3 regions of the Rubrobacter calidifluminis genome follow, and region 2 is predicted to be linked to each of the others. Evidence: riboswitches for the same ligand, from Rfam matches in the RefSeq annotation. Region 2 holds a riboswitch; each other region holds the start of a gene.
The links. Region 2 has a riboswitch for thiamine pyrophosphate ahead of cytX (putative hydroxymethylpyrimidine transporter CytX). Riboswitches for the same ligand answer to the same signal wherever they lie in the genome.

Region 1 (4,649 bases), on a different contig from region 2:
GAGACCGCATCTCCGGTGATTGGGGCGAGGAGGACCCCGTTGCGGTAGTGCCCGGTGGCGATGAGGAGCCCCTCGGGTTCTCCCGCGGGCCCGATCAACGGCCTTCCGTCGGGGGTTCCGGGCCGGAGTCCTCCCCACGCTCCGGCGAAGGGTCTGCGGGCGAGGTGCGGGAGCAACCCGATGGCGGCCCCGGAGAGGCCGGCGACACCGCCGAGCGTGGGGCGGCGGTCGTGCGTGCCCGGCTCTTCGGTCGCCCCCACGATCACGCGGCCGTCCCGCTTGGGGACCAGGTAGCATTCCTCGTCCCACACGTTGGAGGTGATGGGCGGAGTGGTGGTCTCGACGGAGAGGATCTGCCCTTTCACCGGCGCCACCGGGAGCCGCACCCCGAGGGATCGGGTCAGGGGGCCGCTCGCCACCCCTCCGCAGACGACGACGCTCCCCGCTGCGATCTCCCTCCGGACCGTTCGGACGCCGGCGATCCTGTTTCTCTGGCGTATCAGTCCCGAGGCGGGCTCTCCCTCGGCGACCTCGGCTCTGTTGCGGGCAGCCGCGAGCGCGAGAGCGCGCACGAGCCTGGGGGAGTTCACCTGCCCGTCCTCCGGGAGGTAGAGGGCGCCGGAGATTCCGGCGGAGAGCGCGGGCTCGAGCTCGCGTACCTCTGCTCCGTCCAGCCACCGGGCGGAGAGCCCCGCCTCTCTCTGCCAGCGGAGCGTCTCGGAGAGGCTTTCGGCGTGCGCCTCGGAGAGGGCGACCCGCAGCGTCCCCTCCCAGATGTACTCCGCGTCGAGACCCGTCACCTCGTACAGCTCGGCTCCGAGTTTGCGGTGCATCTTCCGGCTCTCGAGGAGAAGGTCGAGGAAGGGGTCCGGACCGCGGGCTTCGGCCTGGGCGGCGAGCATCCCGGCCGCCGCCCCGGAGGCCCCCGACCCGACCGTCTCCGCCTCCAGCAGGACGACTCTTGCCCCGCGCCGGGCGGCGTGGTAGGCGACGGAGCACCCGACCACGCCGCCCCCGACCACGACGACGTCGGCGGATGGGTTCATCTCAGGAGCCGCTCCCGACCGGCACTCCCCGGGTCGGGCTCGAGGGAGCGGCGAGAGGTTTGGCCTCCATCCGTCCCGCGAGGTACGCCAGACGCCCGGCCTCCACCCCGCGGCGCATCGCTTCGGCCATGAGCGGGGGATCTCCGGCCCGGGCGATGGCGGTGTTGACCAGCACGGCGTCGGCGCCGAGCTCCATCGCGAGGGCGGCGTCGGAGGGAACGCCTATCCCGGCGTCCACTACGACCGGGACCGAGACCCGCTCGACTATGCGGCGGATGGAGGCCCAATCGGGCATGCCCTGCCCGCTGCCGATGGGCGAGGCCAGGGGCATCACGGTTGCCGCCCCGGCCTCCTCGAGCCGGAGGGCGGCGACGAGGTCCGGGCTGGTGTAGGGGAGGACGACGAAGCCCTCTTCCACGAGCACCTTCGTGGCCTCGACGGTCGCGGCGGTGTCGGGCCAGAGCGTGCTGGGCTCGCCCACGACCTCCAGCTTGAGCCAGTTGGTGCCGGTGGCCTCGCGGCCGAGGCGGGCGAGCTTGACCGCCTCGGCGACGGTCGTGGCCCCGGCGGTGTTCGGCAGCAGGCGGTAACGGGAGGTGTCGATGTCATGCAGGATCGGACGCTCCCCGGCGTCTATGTAGCGGACGGCGACGGTGACCAGCTCGGTGCCGGACCTCTCGAGCGCCTGTTTCATCGTCTCGGGGTCCGGGTACTTGCCGGTGCCGAGGAAGAGGCGCGAGGAGAGACGCTCCCCGGCGATCACGAGCTCGTCGCTACCTCCCGCGACGGCGTAAACGAGCTCGACCTCGTCACCATCCCGCAGACGCCGGCTCTTCCATTCTTCGCGGTGCACGATCTCGCCGCCCACCGCGACGACGACGGACTCACCGGTGAGGCCCTTGCGGGCGAGCAGGGCTTCGATGGTCGGGTCTTCTTCTTCCTCCATCTCGAAGGGCTTCTGGTTCACCGTGATCCTCATCGGGCTCCTTTCTTCTCGGGTTTCGGGAAGGGATACCTGGGGGCGTGGGGAGAGGTTTCGAGCACCTCCCTGATCTTCTCCGCGGCGGATCGGGGGTCTTCTGCGGCGAGGATGGCGGAGATCACCGCAACCCCGGCGGCGCCCGTCGCCGCGACCTCCCGCGCGTTGGATGCGTCTATCCCTCCGATGGCGAGGACCGGCACCTCCACGGCTTCCACGACCCGCGCGAGCTCCCGCACGCCACGTGGAGGGAGCCCTGGCTTGGAGGAGGTGGGGTAGACGTGCCCGAAGGTGAGGTAGTCTGCCGCGACCTCTGCTCTTCTCGCCTCCTCTACGCCGTGCACCGAGACGCCGAGCAGGAGTCTTCCTCCCACGACGCTTCTGGCCGCCTCTGGCGGGAGGCTCTTGGCAGCCAGGTGGACTCCATCGGCACCCGTCGCGAGCGCTACGTCGGCCCGGTCGTTTATGAGGAGGAGGGCGTCTGTATTGTGTACCGCTGGAGAGACGTCCAGCGCCGTTTCGTAGAGGTGGAGCGCCGGCCCTCCCTTCTCGCGCAGCTGGACGGCGTCGATGCCGCCTTCGAGGGCAGCGACGAGCACGTCCTTCAAAGGCCGGGACGATCTTCTGCGGTCGGTTATGAGGTGTATCTGGAAAAGGTGCTCCAGAACTTGCTGCCTCCCTCGGCGACGGCACGAAAACCGCCAGCCGCTTTTCGGGGAGGCGCGGCGGCAGCGCCAGTTCCGCTGCCCCTATCCACGCTTCCCTCCGCCGGTGCTGACCGGATCAGGTTCCAAGGGTATGCTCTCAGCCCCTGCGCGAGGCACCCCTAGCGTTCACGGGGCAGTTTAGCACGACTGGGCATCTCTTGGCCGGGTTTGATGTATGACTTAAAATTTATGCGATGCGTGAAGCGTCTTCCCCCTGCACGACTTCGGACGGCCGTGGTGCGCCCGGAGCTGTCTTCGCCCCGGGCGGCCCGAAGGTCGTGGACGGGGCTGTGGACGAGCCCGAGGGGAGGGCGCCACCGCACCACCCTCCACCCGTCTTCTGCGAGCGAGCGCTTCTCTCTCGCTGACTTCCCGGCGCAGGGACGTCGCAGGTTCCTGCGCCGCCCGGAGTGGATCTCTCGTGATGGAAGGAGGTGGTGGTGCGCTTTTCTCTCGTTACGCCGACCCTCGGCCGGGAGAAGGAACTCGAACGCCTGCTGGACTCTTTGCTCGAACAGAGCTTCGACGACTTCGAGGTCATCCTCGTAGACCAGAACCCGGACGGGAGGCTGGATCCGCTGGTCTCTCGCTACCGGGATGTCCTGCGCCTGCACCACCTGAGGTCGCCGCGCCGCGGCGCCTCGAGGGCCAGGAATACCGGTCTCGCCCGCTGCCGGGGTGAGATCGTCGCGTTCCCGGACGACGACTGCTGGTACCCGCGCGATCTTTTGGAGAGGGTGGACCGCTTCTTCACCCGGCACCCGGAAGTAGACGCCCTGTGCACCAGGCTCGTCGACGGAGGGGGTGCCTCCTGCATCCTCGACTTCGATACCGAACCCGGTCCGATCGACCGCATCAACGTCTGGAGGCGCAGCATCGAGTCGACGATGTTCCTGCGCCGGGAGAGTACCCGCCGCCTCTGGTTCGACGAGAGCCTGGGCACCGGGTCCGGGACCCCGTGGGGCTCCGGGGAGGGAACGGACTACCTCTTGCAGCTCATGGATCGCGGTGCATCATTGTATTACGACCCTGAGATCATCGTCATGCACGACCCACCGGTACCGCCTTTCGACGAGCGGGCGATGAGGCGCGCGTACACCTACGGGTGTGGTATGGGGAGGGTCTTGAAGAAGCACAAGTACCCCGCCGGGGCGAAGCTGCGGTTGCTCGGTGCGCCGCTCGGGCAGGCGCTCCGCTCCGCGGCCGGCGCGAAGGTCGGCGCGGCCCGCTACCATCTGAGGGTCTTCGGCGGGCGGGCGAGGGGCATGATGTAGGGGCCGGGCGCCGAAGCGCCCGGCCCCTACGTTCCGGAAGCGTTCTCTAGCCGAAGAAGGTGCTCAGGACCTGCTGCAGATCTTCGGGGACGGTCCTGGTCTCGGAGGTTGCCTCCTCGAGCGAGACGGTCACCACGTCGTTTCCGCGCAGGGCGACCATCTTCCCCCACTCACCGTTCTTCACGGCCTCGGCGGCGCGCAGCCCGTAGCGGGTTGAGAGGATGCGGTCGTAGGCGGTCGGGGTGCCGCCGCGCTGCAGGTGCCCCAGGACGACGTGGCGGGTGTCTATCCCGGTGCGCTGTTTCAGCTCCTTGGCGAGGGTCTCCGCGATGCCTCCGAGGCGGACGTGTCCGAACTCGTCGCGCTCGACGTCCTGGGTTATGTACTCCTCGCCGAGTGTCACCCCCTCGGAGACGGCGACGATGCCCCACTTCTCGCCGCGCTCGGCGCGCTTCCTGAACAGGTCCGCGACCGCGTCCATGTCCACCTCGACCTCGGGGATGAGCGTGACGTTCGCTCCGGAAGCGAGGCCTGCGCCGTAGGTGATCCAACCGGCGTGCCGGCCCATCACCTCGACGACGATGATCCGCTCGTGGCTCTTCGCGGTGGTCCTTATGCGGTCTATGGCCTCGGTGGCGATCGA
Region 2 (4,649 bases):
CCGCTATCTCCCTGACAGGCGTCTCTGCCCCTGCTCCCGGCGGCGACCATGAGCGTCGGGAAGAAGCGCGCCTGAGGACCCTCGTGAGCGTAGTCCCTCTTCGCGATGGCGTCGGAGACCACAGGAACGATGGTCGCGCGCATCCGGTCGGAGGAGGAACCATTCTCTGACGTCGTGCCCCAGCCCGCGACCGTGAGAAGCCGCCCCGGACGCTCCAGGTAGTTCTGCGCGGCGGTGGAGAGCCCAACCGGCTTTATCCCCCTCACCGGACGGTCGAGCCTGAGGACGGCGGCGTCGTAGCGGTTGTCCCGCGCGCCGTCGTAGCGCGGGTGCACGTAGGCGGCCACCGCACGCCGGATGACCCCCTGATGGCTCGTGATGACCGTCCTCCCGACGGCGAGCGTCACGCTGCGGGCGTCCACCACGCAGTGGGCGGCGGTGAGCACGCTGTTGGGGGAGATCAGGGTGCCGCCGCAGCGGGCCTCCCCCCCTCCCCTGACCCCGACCTGCAAGATCGCCATGAACGGGTATTTCCCGTTCGGGACGGGGTTGCCGCCCACGATCTGGGAACCGCTGCCACCGGCGTGGACGAGCGCCGGGTCGAAGGCAGGACCACGCTGGAGCGCGATGCGGTGCAGGGTCACACTCTCACCCTCCGCACGGGCCGTCCCATGCACCACGGCTATGACTGCCACTGCGGCCAGCAGGGCCGTCAGTAACGCAACCAGCACAGTCACTCTGTTTTTAAATTTCCTCCCTACCCCGGCCAACCTGCCTTCACCTCTCCGGCTCACGATTCACGAGAAAGGGCGCCTTTTCCCTGGCGCCCTTTCGAACACTACATTCTTGGGTGGTTCAAGTCAACGATCCACTAACCCGGGAAGCCGCCAGACTGCCAGTTGGCAGCCACAGTATTGGGCGCAGTGCTGGTGCCGTAAGTAGTTCCTGTATTTTCGTTCGTCCTGATCCAGAAACACGTACCCGACTTGCTGCAGGCTCCAAGCGTCGCCTGGGAAGCAGAATCTGCATTGTAACCTATCGTATTTGGTGTGTTGGCCACCGGCTGATTCGCGAAGGTCAGAGAAGGCTCTGCCGCATTGAGTTTCGCAATCGTAACGTTGGTATAGTCCTGGTTATTGCCAGCCCAGACTGATTTCGCTGCTGTAAGCGCGTTTCGTACGCTGGACTGGGCCTGCGCATCATAAGCCTTGTTGCGCTGATTGAGAAACGTTGGGATCGCTATCGCGGCGAGAATACCGATGATGACCACGACGATGAGGAGCTCTATGAGGGTGAAGCCGCGTTCGTCACGCCGGGCCTCCCTCATTTGCTCGAGCTTTTTCCCTATCCAGAGCAGCATCAACCATCTCCTTTCATGCATCTTTCCGCCTGGTCTTCCCGCTCGATCGGTCCAGGTCTAGCTGCAACCGGTTTATCGGCCGGCAGTGAGGGTGGCTTTAGGAGTTTCGAGAAAATTCCTCAAAAATTTTTCCGGATCCGAAATCCTGGCTAGGACCGGCTCTCTCCGCCGCCGTGCAGCAACCTGACACCCGCACACAGAGCGAGGTAGAGCACCCCTGCGAGGACGAACGAGGGGATCGAAGCTCCCAGCCCGGGGAACTGGCGGGTGATGAACTGATAGGCGGCTACGCCCACAGCCCACGAGAACACGGCCATCCAGTCGAAGGCTGATCCGCTCTTCTCGTAGACGGCCTCCGCGTCGATTCCGCGGCGGCGCAGCAGGAAGTAGTCGACCGCAACGACGCCGAAGAGCGGGGCGAAGAACGCGCCGAGCATGAACAGGAAAGACTCGTAGCGCCCCATGGGAAGCACGGCCGCGGCGACGAAGGACACGACACCGAAGAGGACGACGAAAGCCCGCTGCGGTACGCGGGAGAAGATGTTGCCCGCCGAGACCGCGCAGGAGTAGAGGTCGGCGAAGGCATTGTCCGTCTCGTCCACGAGCACCAGGATCAGGGCTGCGACCCCGATCGGGAGGGCGAGTATCGCCTGCACGATGCCGCTCGTACCGAGCGCGAGCACGGCGAGCGCACCGAGGGCGTAGAACCAGACGTTGGTGACGAAGAACCCGGCGTAGGTGCCGAGTGCGGCACGACGGGCACTGCGGGCGAAGCGGCTGTAGTCGGCGGCGAGCGGGAGCCACGAGAGCGGCATGGCCACGACGAGGTCTACCGCCTGCGGGAAGGTGAGGCCTCCCTTCCCCGGCTGAGAGAGCGCGCGTGAGAGGCCGTAGTGCGAGAGCAGGTAGTAGGTCAGGTATACGGTGGTCAGCAGAAGCAGCCATATACCCACCTTCTCCAGCCACACCCTCACCACCACCAGCGGCCCGCCAAGAGCGAAAGCCACGCAGACGAGCGTGAAGAACACCAGCCAGAACCAGTGCAGCGAGGTACCGAGCAGACGGTGGGTGATGGCACCGGCCGCCCGGGTCATTATGATCAGCTCGAAGGCCGTCCAGCCGACGAGCTGCACGACGTTGACCACGGATGGCAGGTAGGAGCCGGCGGAGCCGAGCGTCGGGCGCAGGGAGGCCATCGTCGGGAGACCGTGGTCCGCCCCCATCACGGTGGGGACCAGCAGGATAAGGTTCCCGATGACCGTCCCGGCCACGATGGCCGCGAGCGCGGCTCCGAACCCTAAAGCCGGCACGAGCAGGGTGCCGGCGACCATGACGAGGAGCCCGGCCCCGTAGCTGCCCCACAGGACCGTGTAGTCCCAGGCTCCGAGCGTACGCTCACCGGGCGGCACGGGACGGGGGTCGAACGAGGCGCTCACGGCAGAAACTCCAAGTCAGGATCAAGGAAGATGCAAGAGCGTGGCGAGAAACCGTTCATCTTTTCGTCCCTCCGTCGGCATTACCCGAATCAGGTTCAAAGGGTCGGCGCCACCGTAAGAGAACGGCGCCCTCTCAGCTTCCTCCGGCGGAAGCTCCCCTCGTTCTGGTAGTGTACAGCAGGGCGCGGACACCTTCCAGAAGCAGCACCACCACCATACGGGTAGACTCTTCTCTGGAAACGAGCGGTTGCAAGCGAAGACGGAGGTGAGAGCGGTGAGGAACAAGCTCCTGGCGGCGGCGCTGGTCGGAGGGACGGCCCTGTACGCGCGTGATCGCGGCCGGAAGAGACTCGGCGTTCCCTATCAGGAGGCACGGCGTAGGGTAGTCATCGTAGGCGGGGGATTCGGCGGAATCTCCGCCTTCCGACAGCTGGTAGACAGCTTCACCGGAAGCGACGAGATCGGTGTACTGTTGCTCGACCGGGTGAACTACACGACCTTCTGGCCGATGGTCCCTTCGGCCATCTCCGGCAACGTCGAGGTCCGGCACATGGCCTACCCGTTAAGGCGGCTGGTCATACCCCGTGGGGGCGAGTTCTTCCAGGGCGAGGTCGTGGGGGTGGACTTCGAGCGCAAGAAGATCAGGACGGAGTTCGGAGAGTGCGACTACGACCACCTCATCCTGGCGCCGGGGAGCCAGACGGCGTTCTTCGGGACCAAGGGGGCCAAGGAGCATGCCATAGACCTCAAGGGCCTGAGGGAAGCGCTCGAGGTGCGCGGCAGGATCATAGACCGCTTCGAGGAAGCCGAGCGGCTGCGCGGTAAGGTCCCCGAGGAGCACCTCACCTTCGTCTTCGTGGGCGGAGGTCCGACCGGCGTCGAAGGCATATCCGACGCCCACGACCTCATCTTCGACGTCTTAAAGGACGACTATCCGAGCGTGGACTTCGACCGGGTGCGCCTTGTACTCGTCAACGCGGGCGAGAGGATCCTCAAGGGCATAGACCCTTCGCTCGCCAACGCAGCCTCGCGCCGCCTCGCCGCCCAGAGGGTCGAGGTCATAAACAACACCAAGGTCGATGAAGTATCCCCGGAGTACGTTAGGCTCTCCGACGGGAGGACGCTCCCGACGCGCACCACGGTCTGGGCCGCCGGTATACAGCCGCCGCCGCTCGTGGAGGGACTGGACATCGAAAAAGATGGGCGCGGGAGGATAATCGTCGATGAGTACCTGAGGGTAAAGAACCGCCCCGGCGTCTACGCGGTCGGCGACTGCGTAACGATCGACTACGACGGCCCACCCGTCCCGGCGCTCGCCCAGTCCGCCGAACAAGAAGGCAGAACGGCCGCGCTGAACCTCGCCGCGGAGCTCAAGGGAGGAGAGCTGACCCCGTTCCGCTACCGGCACCTCGGGCAGCTCGTCGACCTAGGGGAGAGTAGCGCCCTCACGGACATACTCGGGGTCCGGGTGAGCGGGCTGCTCGGGGCGCTCATCTGGAAGGGAGTCTACCTTTACGAGCTCGGCTACAACCTCAACCGGGCGCAGGTGCTCTTCGACTGGACGGTGGACCTGTTCACCAGGCCGAACATCTCGAAGCTCTTCGTCGACTGAAAAGCCCGCAGGGAAACACCGGGCAGGAATACAATTAGTAACCTCGCCGGGAGAGATGAGAACGGCGGCTGTACCGGACGAGGACGGAAACGGAGGCGAATGGGCCAGGCTCCACCGGAGAGCGAGACCGGAAATCCAAAAAGGGAGAACGGGGTGAGCTGGCTCAGGCGCGGCGCCCCGCTGGCGGTACCGGTGCTGGTCGCGGGGGCGCTGGTAGTCCTCTACGAGCTCATCCCGGTGC
Region 3 (4,649 bases), on a different contig from region 2:
CCACCCGCCCTCCGGGTGGCAGGACATGCGGGCGTCGAAGTACGGCAGGCCGTAGAAGGTCCTCGCCAGGCGCACGGCGAGCCGGCTCGCCGCGTCCAGGCTGAAGAACCACACCCCAGCTTCTCCGTCCGCACCGACGACGTAGGTGCGCAAATTGATCTCCGGGAAGTCGGAGATATGTTCCACGGCCGGCAACGGGCGCGGACGCACCCCGCTCATCCGGAAAGGAACCACCCCGAGCCAGGCACTCCCCCCGAAGGTATCCACCGCGAGGGAGCCGGGGATCATGGGACGCAGCACCTCCTCCGGCACCGGCCAGTGCATGAACAGCAGGTCGTGCCAGCGCATCGAGAGCGCCCACGGACCACGCGGGACCACCGGGGCACGCACCACCGCCCGGGCGCTCAAGACGAAACCTCCTCCACGCGCAGCCTGCCCTCCAGACCCTCCGGATTCCCCGCGAGCGAAGCTATCGCGTCGAGCAGGCGCGGCTCGAAGGTGCCGGGACCGTCGGCGAGCGGCGCGGCGGCCTCCCCCGCAAGCCCGAAGAAAGCCAGCGCCCCCGCGACCGTCTCCACATCTCCCCCACCCACGGCGGCGAAGCACCCGATGACCGCGGTCGAGGCGCAGCCGCTCCCCACGACCCGCCCCATCAAGGGGTGCCCGTTCGAGACGGCGAAAACCCGTCCCCCGTCGCTCACGTAGTCGGTGGGGCCGGTCGCGGCCACCGTCGTGCCGAGCGCGCGGGCGGCCCCGCGGACGGCCTCCTTCGCGTCCCCGGAGAGGCTCTCGACCCCGCGAACCTCGGCCTCGAGCCCGGCGAGGGTCGCTATCTCCCCGGCGTTGCCGCAGACGGCGGCCATCTCCACCTCCGAGAGGAGCCTGTGCGCCATCCGGGAGCGGAATGAGGTCGCCCCGGCGCCCACCGGGTCGAAGACGACCGGCACCCCGCGCCGGTTGGCCTCCTTCCCCGCCCGGAGCATCGCCTCTATCCACTGCGGGTCGAGCGTGCCCATGTTGATTACGAGCGCGCTGGCGGAGGCGACCATCTCCTCGACCTCCTCCACCGCGTGCGCCATCACCGGCAGCGCCCCGGTGCAAAGGGTCACGTTCGCGACCAGGTTGACCGTGACGTAGTTGGTCAGATGGTGGACGAGGGGCTTCTCGTCCCCGATCCTGCGCAGGACCTCCTCCGCTCTCATCCCTCTCCCTCCATGAGCGGCCCGAGCACGTTCACCGGTCCCGCCCCGCGGCCTATCCCCGTGAGACCATACTCGACGGCCTCGGAGGCGATGGCGCGTGCCCTCCGGGCCGCCTCCTCGAGGCCGAAGCCGTGCGCGAGGAAGGCGGCCAGAGCCGAGGAGTGGGTGCAGCCGGAGCCGTGGGTCGCCCCGCTCTCGTGCACCGGGCCTTCTATCTCCACGAAATGCTCGCCGTCGTAGAGCAGGTCCTCACCGGAAGCGCGGTGCCCGCCGGTGATGATCACCGCCCCCGGCCCCAGCTCCGCGAGGTCGCGGGCGCACCCGTGGACCTTCTCCGGGTCTTTCTTCCGTCCGGCGAGGACGAACGCCTCGTCGAGGTTCGGGGTGATGACGTCGGCGAGGGGCAGGAGCTCCTCGCGGTAGGCGTCCACGGCCTCCGGTTCGAGCAGCGTGGCCCCGCTCTCGGCGACCATCACCGGATCCACGACGACGTTCTTGAGCCCCAGCCGCCGGATCGCGCCCGCCACGGCCGAGACGATCTCGGCGTTGAAGAGCATCCCGGTCTTCACGGCGTCCGCCCCGATGTCCGAGACGACCGCCTCGATCTGCTCGATCACCACCTGCGTCGGCAGCGCGAATATGCTGCTCACCCCGACGGTGTTCTGAGCCGTGATCGCGACTATCGCGGTGGTTCCGTGCACCCCGCAGCGGGCGAAGGCCTTGATGTCCGCCTGGATGCCCGCCCCGCCTCCGGAGTCGCTCCCGGCTATGCTGAGCGCGGTCTTCATCTCTCCTCCCTAAGCATGCCTCGACAACTCCAGCTGCCGCCGCGAGGGCCGCGCCGCCCCGAGCGCCCGCAGCAGCACGACCACGACGGCGAGCGTGATCAGGAGACTCGGCACCAAATACCCGGCGTTGTACGCGGCGGAGTAGAGGTATGGGTTCCAGCCCTTAGGGGCGTAGGAGGCGAAGAAGGCGACCCCGCTTATGAAGTGGCAGACGAAGCGCCCGGCCACCGCCGCCACCGTGCCGGGCACCGCCCCGCGCGGGGTGGGCCGGAAGAGCCCGGCGAGCCCCATCGCGGCGAAGGGGAGCGGGTAGTCGAAGAGCACCTGCACCGGGTTGAGGACGTAGGGGTCCAGGATCAGGTCGAGGATGCCGTACGCCGCGCCCGCAACCGCCCCGACGCCGGGGCCCTGACGCAGCGCGAGCAGGACCAGCGGGATCATCTCGAAAGAGATCGAACCGCCCTCCGGCATCCTGAAGAGTTTCACCAGCCCCAGCACGAACGCGAGCGCCACCGCCAGCGCCGCCTCGGTGAGCACCCTCGTGTCCCTGAACCCGCTCACGGCCCTCCTCTCACGGGGTGCGCCAGGCTTCTCTCCCTGCGCCGGCATTACCCGGATCAGGTTCGACGGGTCGGCGCGTCCGCGCCCTCTCAGCCTCGCGGCTCCCCGGATCTCGTTCCTCGTGCTACTCTACCCCACCACTCCGTGGCCCACAACCTCCGGCAACCCACGAGATCCCGAGGACGGTGGCGGCGTCGGTTATCTCACCGGCGGCGATCTTCTCCAGCGCCTCGTCGAGCGGCGCCACTACGGAGCGCAAAAACTCCGTAGGCTCGGGAGCCGGCCCCCTCTCGTCCGGCAGCGCCCGGCAGCGGAAGAGGTGGCAGACCTCGTCCGTGCGCCCGGTGCTCGTGTGCACGGAGGCGAGGCGCTCCAGCCTCTCGGCCCGGTATCCCGTCTCCTCGAAAAGCTCCCGCCGGGCGGCCTCCTCAGGATCCTCCCCGGCGTCCACCGCTCCGCTCGGCAGCTCCAGCGTGAACCGCCCGAGCGGCTGCCGCCACTGACGCACGAGCACCACGCCGCCGTCGTCCGTGAGCGGCACCACCGAGGCGAACCCGCCGCTCTCGAGCACGCAGTAGTCTATCGTCTCCCCGTCGGGCAGCCTCACCTCGTCCACCCGCAGGGCACACCAGCGGTTGCGGTAGACGTAGCGGCTCGCGAGCGTGCTCCAGCTCCCATCGGTCATACGGAGGGAGAGTATAGACGAAGACCCCGCCCGGAACGGGCGGGGTCTCGCGGTGACGTACTCTCCGGCCTGCCGGCTCAGCCGGGCTCCTGGCCGGAGAAGTCGTACTCCTGAGCCTTGGTTATGTAGCTCTGCATGTCCTCGGGGACCTCGTCCTCCGGGAAGATCGCCTCGACCGGGCACTCCGGCTCGCACGCCCCGCAGTCGATGCACTCCTCCGGGTTGATCAGGAACTGATCCCCACCGTCGTAGATGCAGTCGACCGGACAGACCTCGACACAGCTCTGGTTCTTCTCGCCGATGCACGGCTCCGTGATCACGTAGGCCAAACCACTTCCTCCTCTTGGAGAGCCTCCCGTTTCTTCTGTGCCTTCGGCTTTATATCAACCCCGGAAGGGAGCAGAAACCCGGCGTTGATCGCCATCATCGGAGGTCATGATGCCGGTCATACCTTCATGTGACCCAGATCAAATCAGGTCCGGGCGCGCAGCTCCGCGGGTTTGAGGATGGTTATGGACTTGCTGTCCAGCTCCAGGATGCCTTCGGAGGCGAGGCGGGAGAGGGTCCTGGAGAGCGCCTCGCGGGAGATGCCGGTCGCCTCGGCCATCTCCTGCCGGGAGAGGGAGGGTGAGAACACGACGCCCCTCCTGGTCACCCGCCCCTCCTCGGCGGCGAGGTCGAGCAGCATGCGCGCGACCCGCTGGGGGGCGCTGTGGAAGACGAGGTCCCCGACGAGGTCTTCGAGCTCCCGGCTGCGGGCTGCGAGCACGCGGGAGAGGCGCACCGCCCCGGCGGGGAAGCGCTCCATTATCTCCAGGAGATCCTCCCGGAAGACGCCGTAGAGCACGCAGTCGGTGAGGGCTGTGGCCCCATGGCTCTGGGGCTGCCCCTCGAGCGCGGAGGCGAGCCCCAGGATCGCGCCGTCGCCGAAGACGCCGAGGATCTGGTCGCGGTTTTTGGGCCCGCCGGAGGAGCGATAGATCTTGACCCGCCCTTCGCGCATGAAGTACACCGCCCCAGAGGGCTCTCCCTCCCGGTAGAGGGCGGTTCCGGCCGCTATCTCGAGGACGGCCGCCGAGATGGCGAGCGCCTGGAAGAACTCCTCGCCGAGCCCCTCGAAGACCTCAAACTCCTGCAGCCCTTCGAGCTTGGAGAGGTGCTCTACCGCCCGGCATCTGGCCCCGGGCAGCCGCGCCCAGGATGGCGGTGCGTTCTCACCGTACAAGTCTGGCCCTTCCTGTCTCGACCCGCGCTCCCATCTTACCCATTTATACGCCAAGCGGGAGCTCTCTGCAGGGAAAGCGCCTTCAAAGAGGAGGATGCCGGGATACACGGGAGACACCCCAGCGGTGGTTTCCCGTGCCGGTTTTTCGGATAAGCTTAGCTCATCTCTGATGCTCGTAGAGGTTTCTT

Region 1: another riboswitch for thiamine pyrophosphate. It lies ahead of thiE (thiamine phosphate synthase); the one in region 2 lies ahead of cytX (putative hydroxymethylpyrimidine transporter CytX).
Region 3: another riboswitch for thiamine pyrophosphate. It lies ahead of thiT (energy-coupled thiamine transporter ThiT); the one in region 2 lies ahead of cytX (putative hydroxymethylpyrimidine transporter CytX).

What each region holds. Positions count from the first base shown of each region.
Region 1 is NZ_JAQKGV010000001.1:206,461-211,109, forward strand. Features, by position in the region: gene thiO (glycine oxidase ThiO) at 1-1,046, opposite strand, end outside; gene thiS (sulfur carrier protein ThiS) at 1,048-2,025, opposite strand; gene thiE (thiamine phosphate synthase) at 2,022-2,624, opposite strand; TPP riboswitch at 2,769-2,863, opposite strand; gene PJB24_RS01050 (glycosyltransferase family 2 protein) at 3,173-4,006, shown strand; gene PJB24_RS01055 (6-phosphofructokinase) at 4,053-4,649, opposite strand, start outside.
Region 2 is NZ_JAQKGV010000018.1:7,370-12,018, reverse strand. Features, by position in the region: gene PJB24_RS13385 (serine protease) at 1-731, opposite strand, end outside; gene PJB24_RS13380 (type II secretion system protein) at 872-1,360, opposite strand; gene cytX (putative hydroxymethylpyrimidine transporter CytX) at 1,510-2,796, opposite strand; TPP riboswitch at 2,846-2,966, opposite strand; gene PJB24_RS13370 (NAD(P)/FAD-dependent oxidoreductase) at 3,071-4,408, shown strand; gene PJB24_RS13365 (AI-2E family transporter) at 4,562-4,649, shown strand, end outside.
Region 3 is NZ_JAQKGV010000006.1:133,288-137,936, reverse strand. Features, by position in the region: gene PJB24_RS06960 (YqjF family protein) at 1-408, opposite strand, end outside; gene thiM (hydroxyethylthiazole kinase) at 405-1,202, opposite strand; gene thiD (bifunctional hydroxymethylpyrimidine kinase/phosphomethylpyrimidine kinase) at 1,199-1,990, opposite strand; gene thiT (energy-coupled thiamine transporter ThiT) at 2,000-2,551, opposite strand; TPP riboswitch at 2,583-2,661, opposite strand; gene PJB24_RS06940 (NUDIX hydrolase) at 2,676-3,236, opposite strand; gene PJB24_RS06935 (indolepyruvate ferredoxin oxidoreductase subunit alpha) at 3,314-3,565, opposite strand; gene PJB24_RS06930 (Crp/Fnr family transcriptional regulator) at 3,709-4,461, opposite strand.